One region of the Actinomyces urogenitalis genome, then DNA from elsewhere that is predicted to be linked to it. Evidence: riboswitches for the same ligand, from Rfam matches in the RefSeq annotation. Region 1 holds a riboswitch; each other region holds the start of a gene.

Region 1 (3,266 bases):
TCTGGCGCCCCGAGGCTCCCATCATGAGTGCCGCCTCGACCTTGCCGCGGTCGACGTCGTAGATCGCGGTCTCGACCAGGCGGGCGTAGAAGGGGATCGCACCCACTGTCAGCGGGACGCAGGCGGCCTGCCAGCCGATCGAGGTCCCCAGCAGGAAGCGCGTGAAGCTCATGATCGCGACCAGCAGGATGATGAAGGGCATCGAGCGGCCGAAGTTGACGATCTGGGACAGGACCTCGTAGACGGTCCGGTTGCGGTGCTGACCGCGCTTGCCGGTGGACACGAGCGCCAGGCCGAGCAGCAGGCCGAAGACGATGGTCAGCGCCCCGGACACGAAGGTCATGCCCAGGGTCTCCATGGTCGCCGAGACGAGCTTGCGCTGAATGACCTTGCGCTCGAACCAGGTGCCGTCCTCGGCGGCGGCGAGCAGCCCGGTCGCAAGGGGGCTGGTCAGGGCAGTAGTCAGGACGCTCATGCGCGCACCTCCGCGACGACGCCGGCACCTCGCAGGGCCTGAAGGGCGGCCTGCGTGCGCTCAGCGGGAAGAGTCAGTGCCAGGCGTCCGACCTGTGCCTGGCCAAGGGTCTCGAAGACGCCGCCTGCTACGTCAGCGCCCTGCTCGGCCACCAGGGCGAGGACCTGGGCGGCGGCGGGCTGACCGGGGTGAGCGGTCAGGGCGACGTCGATGACGGCCTCGCCCTCGTGCACCGCGGCGTCGGGGATGACAGGGACCGGGACGAGCTCGTGGGACAGGCGCGAGGTGACGTCCGAGACGACCTCCTCGATGGGCCCGGACTCGACGATACGGCCGGCTTCCAGCAGGCTCACGGAGTCGCAGATCGCGCGGACCACGCTCATCTCGTGGGTGATGATGACGACGGTGACGCCCAGGCGGTCGCGCACGTCCCGGATGAGCTCCAGGATGGAGCGCGTGGTCTCCGGGTCGAGGGCGCTGGTCGGCTCATCGCACAGCAGCACCGAGGGCTGGTCCGACAGGGCCCGCGCGATTCCCACGCGCTGCTTCTGGCCCCCGGACAGCTGGGCCGGGTAGGAGGCGCCGCGGTCGGCCAGACCCACCAGGTCCAGCATCTTCTCCACGGTCTCGTGGCGCGAGCCCTTGCGCACGCCCGCCATCGCCAGCGGGTAGGCGATGTTCTGCGCCGTCGTGCGCTGCTCCAGGAGGTTGGCGTGCTGGAAGACCATGCCGATCGAGCGGCGGGCCTCGCGCAGCTCGCGGGCGGACAAGGAGGACATGTCCTTGCCGGCCACGCGCACGGTACCGCTGGTCACCGGCTCCAGGCTGGTCAGGCAGCGCACCAGGGTGGACTTGCCTGCGCCGGAGGTGCCGACGATGCCGTGGATCGTGCCGGGCTGGATCTCCAGGCTCAGCCCGTCCAGCGCGCGGACCTCGCTGCCGTCGGAGAGGCGGTAGACCTTGTGGACGTCCTTGAGGGAGATCATCGGCTCCCCGCCTGCGGCCGCACCGGCGTCCGCTGCATCGGGGCCAGCAGGGACGTCGATGGCGGTGGGATGTGGTGAGACTGCGCTCATAGCTCCTCCATCGGTCCTGGCGGAAGCACCCTCACCGCATGAGCGGGGGTTGCTGCAACGTCGTCGAGCCAGGTCTCTCGGTTGCTCTGGATGGTCATGGCAACGATAGGCAGCGTCCAGCGGGCCGTTCAAGTACGCGCGGTGCAGAGGGATGAAGGTCACGCTGGCCCCGGCGAGGTCGGCCATGGCAGCCACGGGCGAAAAACGGCTGCGCACACTCCTGCCACGGTGCCAGGATCAGTGCATGAGTGCCACCAGCGCCAACGTCACCACTGACATCCTGGGCCAGCCCTGGCTCGCCCGCAGGATCCCCGTCACCGAGTCCGAGGCGGCCCCAGGTGCTGACCACGCCATGCTGGTCTACCGCCGCCAGGCCGAGCCGGCCGACGGCGTGCGGCCGCGTCACGCTCGCGCCGTGCTCTATCTCCACGGTCGCAGCGACTACTTCTTCCAGACCTGGGTGGCTGACGCGCTGGACGAGGCTGGCTACGAGTTCTACGCCCTGGACCTGCGCGCCTGCGGGCGGGCGGGGCTGGGCTACTGGTCGCCCCACGACGTGCGTGACCTGCGCGTCCATGACGAGGAGATCGCTGAGGCCCTGCGGATCATTCGGCAGGAGCACGGCCATGACGTCGTCGTCCTCAACGCCCACTCAACCGGCGGGCTGCAGGCTGTCATCTGGGCCGCTGACCATCCGGGCAGCGTCGAGGCCCTGACTCTCAACTCCCCGTGGCTGGACCTCAACTCCTCCGCCCTCATTCGCTCCTACGGCTCGGCCTTTGTCGACCTGCTCTCACGGCGTGCCCCGGAGCGAGTCATTGACAACCCGGCCGAGGCTGAGGCCGAGGACGCTGACCTGTACGCCCACAGCCTTCACCGGCAGTGGGGCGGGGAGTGGGACTGGGACCTCACCCTCAAACCCAGTCCGTCCTTCCCGGTCCGGGCAGGGTTCCTGGCGGGTATCCGCAGGCTTCAGCGCGAGGTCCACCACGGACTCGGCATCGAGGTCCCGATCCTGCTGTGCTGCTCGACGGCGTCGGCCGGGGCCGAGGCGACGCGTGAGGAGGCACTGCGCTGCGACGTCGTCCTCAGCGTGGACCAGATGCTTGACCGGGCGCCCTACCTGGGCAACGACGTCACAGTGCGCCAGATCGAGGGAGGCGTTCACGACCTGGCGCTCTCGCCTGAGCCCGCGCGGACGCAGTACCTGCAGGCACTGACGGGCTGGCTCACCGCCCGTCTGGGCTAGATCCAGCAGCGAGCTCGACCAGCGCGGGGGTGAGGGCGTCGCTCACGCGCTCGACGACCTCCAGGGTCTCCACGAAGTCCTCCACCGTCCCGTACCAGGGATCGGGCACATCGAGGCTGTAGCGTGCTCCGGCGCCCTCGGCGAGCTCCTGACGCTGGGCAAGAGCGTGAGGATCCAGCTCGCGGAACATCCGGATTCGTGAGGCGTCCAGGCCCAGCCGCTCGGCACGGCGTGTCATCTCGCGGTGATGTCCGCAGGTCATGGCCAGCAGGAGGTCGGCGTCGGCGAGCTCGCGGTCAGACAGCCGGTGGGCGTGGTGCGTGGCGATGGCGCCAGCGCATGCACGATCGGCCGGAGAGGCTCCGACTCCGTAGCCATGGTTAGCCAGGACCCGACGGGCCCGCCGGTCCACGGGGTTGCCCAGCTCCTCGTCCGAGACTCCCGCGGAGGTGACCAGGACGCCGTC
Region 2 (3,266 bases), on a different contig from region 1:
ACAACACTGAGGCAATCGGCTCCGAGGACCGCGCCAGCGTCCTGGCCCCCGTCCACGACCGGCTTCGCCGCCTGCAGCGCCTGAGCCACCGCCGTCGCATTGAGGCGCGTACCTCCGGTGGCCCCTACGCGGACACCACTCGCGGCCAGGGACGGGTCCTGGCTGCTCTCAAGCTCTCCAGCCCCTTGCCCACTCGCGAGCTGGCCTACCTGCTCGATATCCGCCAGCAGTCCCTCAACGAGCTGCTCACCAAGCTTGAGGCCCAGGGCCTCATCGAGCGCACCCCGAGCGAGGGTGACCGCCGGGTCAAGGTCGTTGCCCTCACGCAGGCCGGCCGTCACGCCGCCACCGGCTCCGGCCGCAGCGAGTACCTGAACGTCCTGAGCGATGACGAGGCCACGACGCTGGCGGCCCTGCTCGACAAGGTCATCGCCTCCCTGGAGGAGGAGCTCGGCCTTGAGGATGACGACGACGTCGAGGCCTGGCTGGACGAGGCCCGTCGCCGGATGGGGGAGAAGCGCGTGGCCGGGCTGCGGCGCATGCGTGAGCTGGGCTTTGGCCCGGACCACCACCACGGCGGCCCCCACGGCGGACCCCACGGCGGCCGGGGACACGGCCACCATGATCATGGCGAGGACGGTCGCGGCCACGGACACGGCCGTGGCGAGGGCCGTTCGCAGCCCGGCGAGCGCCAGGATCAGGGCCGTGGACGCGCCGGACGCGGTGGCGAGGTCCGTGGAAAGGGGCGGCGCGGCTGAGACCCGCTGAGGCGGGCGCGGCCCGTCCTCGATCCTGATGCTGGGGTGCCTGGGTAGTCACTCACCCAGGCACCCCAGCATCTCGCCTGGCGGATGGGCGGACTTGCGGGCTGGGCGGGCACGTGTATCCTGCCGCCGTAGCCATCCCGAGCGGCTGAGAGACCTGGCTCTTCGACGCCGCAGCAACCGACCGGCTCTGCCGGCCCCGGTGCTCCCGCCAGGACCGATGGAAGGACACCTGATGACCACCAGCCGATGCAGCAGCGCCTGCTGCACCGTCAGGACGGAGACTCCCCTGCTCACGCCCGAGCGCGTGGCAGGGGTGGTCATGCCCCGCTGAGGCGCCCGGACGTCTCAGCCCCCAGCCGGCTCTGCCGGTTCCGGTCCTTATCTCCATGACCACCGCGGCGAGTGCCGCAGGAATGACAGGACCACTCATGACCACCTCCATCCGCACCACCCACGTCGGCTCCCTGCCCCGTACTGACACCCTTCTCAAGGCCAACGCCGACCACGCCACCGGCGCTCTGTCCGACTCCGACCTGGCCGCCGTCGTCCGCTCCGAGACCGATGCCGTGGTCGCCAAGCAGGCTGAGCTGGGCATCACGATCGTCAACGACGGCGAGTACGGCCACGCCATGACCGAGAAGGTCGACTACGGCGCCTGGTGGTCCTACTCCTTCACCCGCTTCGCCGGCCTGGAGCTGCTTGACGAGCTGCCGCCGCGCAAGCCCACCCCCGCCGGCAAGCTCGAGCTGGACGCGATGACCGACCGTCGCGACTGGGTCGCCTTCGCTGACGCCTACTCCGACCCCACCTCGGGTATCCACCTGGCCACCCGTCGCCCCTGGTCCTTCCCAGCCCTGACCGGAGAGCTGTCCTACACCGGCCAGGAGGTCGTGGCTCGTGATATCGCCTCCCTCAAGGAGGCGCTGGCCAAGGCCGGCAAGCCGGTGTCCGAGGGCTTTGTAGCCTCGATCAGCCCGGCCGCGGCGGCGCGCATCGGCAACTATTACTACGAGGACGACGAGGCGGCCGTGTGGGCCTGGGCCGAGGCCCTGCGCGAGGAGTACAAGGCCATTACGGACGCCGGCCTCACGGTCCAGATCGACGCCCCTGACCTGACTGAGTCGTGGGACCAGTTCAAGGTGGAGCCCGCTATCGAGGACTACCGTCGCTTCTCCGCAGTGCGTATCGAGGCCCTCAACCACGCCCTGGAGGGGATCGACCCCGACCTCGTGCGCTACCACGTGTGCTGGGGCTCGTGGCACGGCCCGCACTCCACCGACCTGGAGTTCCGCCACGTGGTGGACCTGGCGCTCGCCGTCAACGCCAACGGGCTTACCTTCGAGGCCGCCAACGCCCGCCACGAGCACGAGTGGAAGATCTGGAAGGACGTCGAGCTGCCTGAGGGCAAGTACCTCATTCCGGGCGTCGTCTCCCACGCGACCAACGTCGTCGAGCACCCCGAGCTCGTGGCAGACCGCATCACGCGTTTCGCCGAGCTGGTGGGACCTGAGCGCGTCGTGGCCTCCACCGACTGCGGCCTGGGCGGGCGTATCCACTCCCACATCGCCTGGGCCAAGCTCGCCTCGCTGACCGAGGGGGCTCGTCTGGTCTCCGAGCGTCTGTGAGGCGGCTGGGCCGACGGCGGTGACGCCCGGCCCGGGCTCCTCCTTCCTGCTGCTCCCGCTTGCCACGGTCTGCCCCGTGGCAAGCGGGAGCATGGCTGTCTGTGCCCCGTTCTATCCTGGGTCCGTGGCTCCTCTTTTTGTTGCCGTGGCCGGGCTCTTAGTCATTGCGGCCTGCAACCAGCTCGCGCCCAAGGTTGGGGTGGCCTCGCCGCTGATTCTGCTGGCCCTGGGGGTCGGCGTCGGATTCCTGCCCTGGGTGGCGGCGGTGGAGGTTGAGCCGGAGATCATCCTGGAGATGGTGCTGCCGCCCCTGCTCTTCGCGGCTGCAGTCTCGATGCCGGTGATGGACTTCCGCCGAGAGCTGCAGACCGTTGCCGGCTTGGCGATCGGGCTGGTGGTGGTCTCGGCGCTCGTGCTGGGAGTGGTGATCCACCTCCTGGTACCCGCCATCGCGCTTCCCTGGGCGATCGCGCTGGGTGCGGTGCTCAGCCCCACGGATGCTGTGGCTGTCTCCATCGCCCGAGGCTCGGGCGTGAGCCACCGCATCATCACGATCCTGGAGGGGGAGGGGCTCTTTAACGACGCCACTGCCCTGGTCCTGCTCTCCTCAGCCGTCTCCGCCGGGCTCATGACCAACGAGGACGCCCTGGAGCCGCTGACCCTGGCAGGGGAGTTCCTGCTGGCCCTGGCGGTGGCCCTGGTCGTGGGCTGGGCCGTGGGCGAGGTGGCGGTGCGCGTGCGATCGCGTATCTCCGACTCAGCCGCGGACACGGCCGTCTCCTTCACCGTACCCTTCCTGGCGTCCGTCCCGGCCGAGCACCTGGGCGGGTCCGGTCTGGTGGCAGCGGTAGTGGCAGGGCTCGTGGTCTCCTAC
Region 3 (3,266 bases), 120 kb from region 1:
GCCTTGCGGTGAGGTGCTGGAGCTGTTCCGAGGTCTCGGCGTCGTCGGCCAGCGCAGCCGGTCAGGCCGGTTGGCGCCGGCTCGGACGGTTAGGCGGGTTAGCGCAGGCGGCGGGCGAACCAGTCGACGCCGAGCTGGGCGACCTGGACCTGGGCATCCTCCGCGTCCTCGGCGTGGACCTGGACGAGCTGGCTGCCGTCACGCAGCAGCGCGAAGCCCTCGGTCGCCCCGGCGGTGGAGTCGGGGAACTCCTCCGTCAGCGCGCCGTGCAGCATGAGGACGGGCCAGGGTAGGTCCGCCATGATCTGTGCAGGCTCCTGCAGTGAGACGTCGGCCAGGGTCTGCTTGGACAGGACGTCCCACTCGCGCGAGTTGGGGTTGTCATCGACGAGGCGGGTCAGGCCGTGTCGGTCGAGCTCGTCGAGCTGCTCGGGGGAGAAGACGTTTTCCCACAGGATCGACTGCGGGCCGACCACCGCCCCGGAGAGCACCACGGCGCGTACGGGCTCCGGGCGGGCCAGCAGCACCGCCGTCGCCCCGAATCCGTTGGCGTGCACGCCTTGGCGCGAGTAGCCCAGGTCCTCCAGCCAGCCGCACACGGCCTGGAGGTCATCGCTCTCGCCGGCCAGGGTCACGACGTCGTCGTCGGACTCGCCCAGGCCGGAGAAGTCGAACTGGAAGGTGGCGTAGCCCGCCTGGCGGTACCGCGCCGCGAGCTGGTCCAGGCGGTAGCTGAAGCCGTGGCGGTCGGTGAGGAAGTCGTGCGCCAGGATGATGACGGCCTCGTGGCGCGCTGGGGCGGTTCCGCCCTCGCGAACGAGCGTGGTCAGCGCCTCGGGGTCGAGATCGGCGACGCCGTCGGGCAGGCGGAGCGTCCCGGACAGGGAGATGCCCCGGGCCGTGTCGATGCGGACGTCAGTCATGCTCCCAACCTAGGCCAGCCGGCGCTCGCGGGCGACGGACCTGTGGCGGGGCCCGGGGGATTGCGCTGGCAGCGTGATGCTTGCGCCGCCGCCCCGCGGTGCATGGCGCGACCTCATGTGGGCTGCTGCGGCGTGGTGCTTCCGTGGCGCTTGTCACTACTGCCTGGCGCTCGCCGCTACCTCTTCCTGTCTTTCGCTATCCCGCGGTGTTGGTCGACCGTGCGTGTGTGGGTCAGCTCTTGCTTTCGTTGCTACCCCGCGGCGTCCACCGCTACCCCGTTGTGCCTGTCGCTACTCCTTGGTGTTGGTCGCTACCCCGTAGCGGGCGCCCCCTCCGCTTTCGACGCTATCCCATGGTGCTGGTCGCTACCGTCTCCTGCCTTTCGCTACCCCTTGGTGTTGGTCGCTACCCGGTAGCGCGTGCTGCGGGGTAGCGAAGGAAACGAAGGGGTAGCGGCGATGGTGGAGGGGTAGCGGAGGGCGGGCAGTGACGCGGTTGGGCCCCGTGCTTGTGCGGTTTGCTACTACCCCATGGTGTCCACCGCCACCCGGTTCTGGCGTTCGCTACCCCTTGGTGTTGGTCGCTACCCGGTAGCGCGTGCCACGGGGTAGCGAAGGAAACGAAGGGGTAGCGGAGGTAACGGTGAGGTAGCAGAGGACGGGCGTGGGCGGTCTTGGTGGGAGTGCGGAGGGCGCGAAGGATGGGCAAACGCAGCGGCTGCGCCGGTGGCATCGGCGAAAATGCTCGTCGCCACCAGGGTCTGCCGCCAGCCCCGTTACCGCCAGGCCCGCGGCCGCCAGCCCCTCGGTCGCTAGGGCCTGCCGCCACCAGAGGAGCACAAACCAAATGGTTAGTTTCTTGCGGTATGGCGCGATTTGCGTGAGCGCCCGGCCGTCGGTGTAAGGTCTGCTCCAACATCCATCCAGAGCGGCTGAGAGACCTGGCTCTATGACGCCGCAGCAACCCTCACGCGGGGTGCTTCCGCCAGGATCGATGGAGAACACCATGTCGCCGTCCCTGGCACAGCCGTATACCCGTCACGTCGCCCCCAAGCCTTCCCCGGCAGCTATCGCGCCGTCTCTCACTCCCGCCGAGCCCGCCCGCCCGAGCCTGTCCCTGGAGCTCTTCCCTCCCCGCCCGGGCCGCTACGCCTCGCAGACCTGGGGCGCTCTCGACCGGCTCCTTGCCGCCCGCCCCGACTTCGTCTCGGTGACCTACCGTCCCCGCTTCATCACGACAGCGGGCGGCCCGACCGCAGCAGCAGGCTCTCCCACGCGCCTGCACGTCGTGCGCGAGCACAACCCCTCCGAGGACGTCGTCGCCCACGTCATCGCCACCTCCCGCGTCCCGCTCATGGCCCACCTGACGTGCCTGGGCTACCGCAAGGCCAACGTCGTCGAGATCGTTCGCCTCTTCCTCGACATGGGGGTCAGGCGCTTCCTCGCCCTGCGCGGAGACCCGCCGCGTGGCGTGGCTGCCGAGGACGTCGTTGGCGAGCTGCGCCACGCCGACCAGCTCGTCCGCGTCATTCGTGAGGTCGAGGCCGAGTACTTCGACGACGGCGCCCGCCACGTCCAGGTGGCAGTGGCCGCCTACCCGGCCGCCGTTGACTACGCCCGCGAGATCGGGGTGCTCGCCGCCAAGCAGGCCGCGGGCGCGGACCTGGCCATCACCCAGGTCTTCTACGAGTCCGAGGACTACCTCGCTCTGGCCCGCGCCGCCAGCTACTGCGGCGTCACCATGCCCATCCTGCCCGGTATCATCCCGCTGACCGACCTGCGGCGCCTGACCCGCTTGGAGGACCTGACCGGCGTGAGCGTGCCGACTCGGCTGAGCCAGACCCTGACCTCGCGCCAGGGCGCTTCGGTCATGACCGCCGGCATCGACGCCACCCTCCAGCTTGCCGGCGACCTCATTGAGGGAGGCGCGCCCGGCCTGCACCTCTACACCTTCAACCGCACCCGCCCCGCCCTGGACGTCATCTCCCAGTTCCGCCTGGGCGGGGTGCTCGACGGTGCCCGCCCTGACCGCGTCACCCAGCGCGAGATCGCCCGCGCCTACATCAACGCCGTGCCAGGTTCCGGCGCGCGGCTGACGGGGCGAATGCCGGTGGCGGCTCGGCCCTGACGGGTGCCGGGTCCCGCCGTTGCGGGTCCGCCACCGGCCGACGCCGCAGGGACCGTACGTCCTCATCCCTCCCCGCGCCGTGCGCGTCCTGACCTCGATGACTGCCAGACAGAAAGGCATCCCATGACCTCCATCAACCACCCCAGCGCCACGCAGCCCTCCACCACGGGCTCGCAGATCCCCACCACGCCCTTGCCGCCGGCCACGATCCTCGG

What was found. A riboswitch is a leader RNA that binds a small molecule or an ion and turns the genes downstream of it on or off. The one in region 1 is predicted to bind S-adenosylmethionine.
Region 2: another riboswitch for S-adenosylmethionine. It lies ahead of CYJ26_RS04290 (cobalamin-independent methionine synthase II family protein); the one in region 1 lies ahead of CYJ26_RS06655 (methionine ABC transporter ATP-binding protein).
Region 3: another riboswitch for S-adenosylmethionine. It lies ahead of CYJ26_RS07195 (methylenetetrahydrofolate reductase); the one in region 1 lies ahead of CYJ26_RS06655 (methionine ABC transporter ATP-binding protein).

Annotation. Positions count from the first base shown of each region.
Region 1 covers NZ_PKHA01000006.1:15,220-18,485, forward strand. The annotation lists gene CYJ26_RS06650 (methionine ABC transporter permease) at 1-475, opposite strand, end outside; gene CYJ26_RS06655 (methionine ABC transporter ATP-binding protein) at 472-1,551, opposite strand; SAM riboswitch class I at 1,556-1,648, opposite strand; gene CYJ26_RS06660 (alpha/beta hydrolase) at 1,796-2,800, shown strand; gene CYJ26_RS06665 (low molecular weight protein-tyrosine-phosphatase) at 2,781-3,266, opposite strand, start outside.
Region 2 covers NZ_PKHA01000003.1:28,265-31,530, reverse strand. The annotation lists gene CYJ26_RS04295 (MarR family winged helix-turn-helix transcriptional regulator) at 1-758, shown strand, start outside; SAM riboswitch class I at 897-991, shown strand; gene CYJ26_RS04290 (cobalamin-independent methionine synthase II family protein) at 1,196-2,392, shown strand; gene CYJ26_RS04285 (cation:proton antiporter) at 2,484-3,266, shown strand, end outside.
Region 3 covers NZ_PKHA01000006.1:134,127-137,392, forward strand. The annotation lists gene CYJ26_RS07190 (alpha/beta hydrolase family protein) at 99-923, opposite strand; SAM riboswitch class I at 1,840-1,924, shown strand; gene CYJ26_RS07195 (methylenetetrahydrofolate reductase) at 1,918-3,051, shown strand; gene metE (5-methyltetrahydropteroyltriglutamate--homocysteine S-methyltransferase) at 3,175-3,266, shown strand, end outside.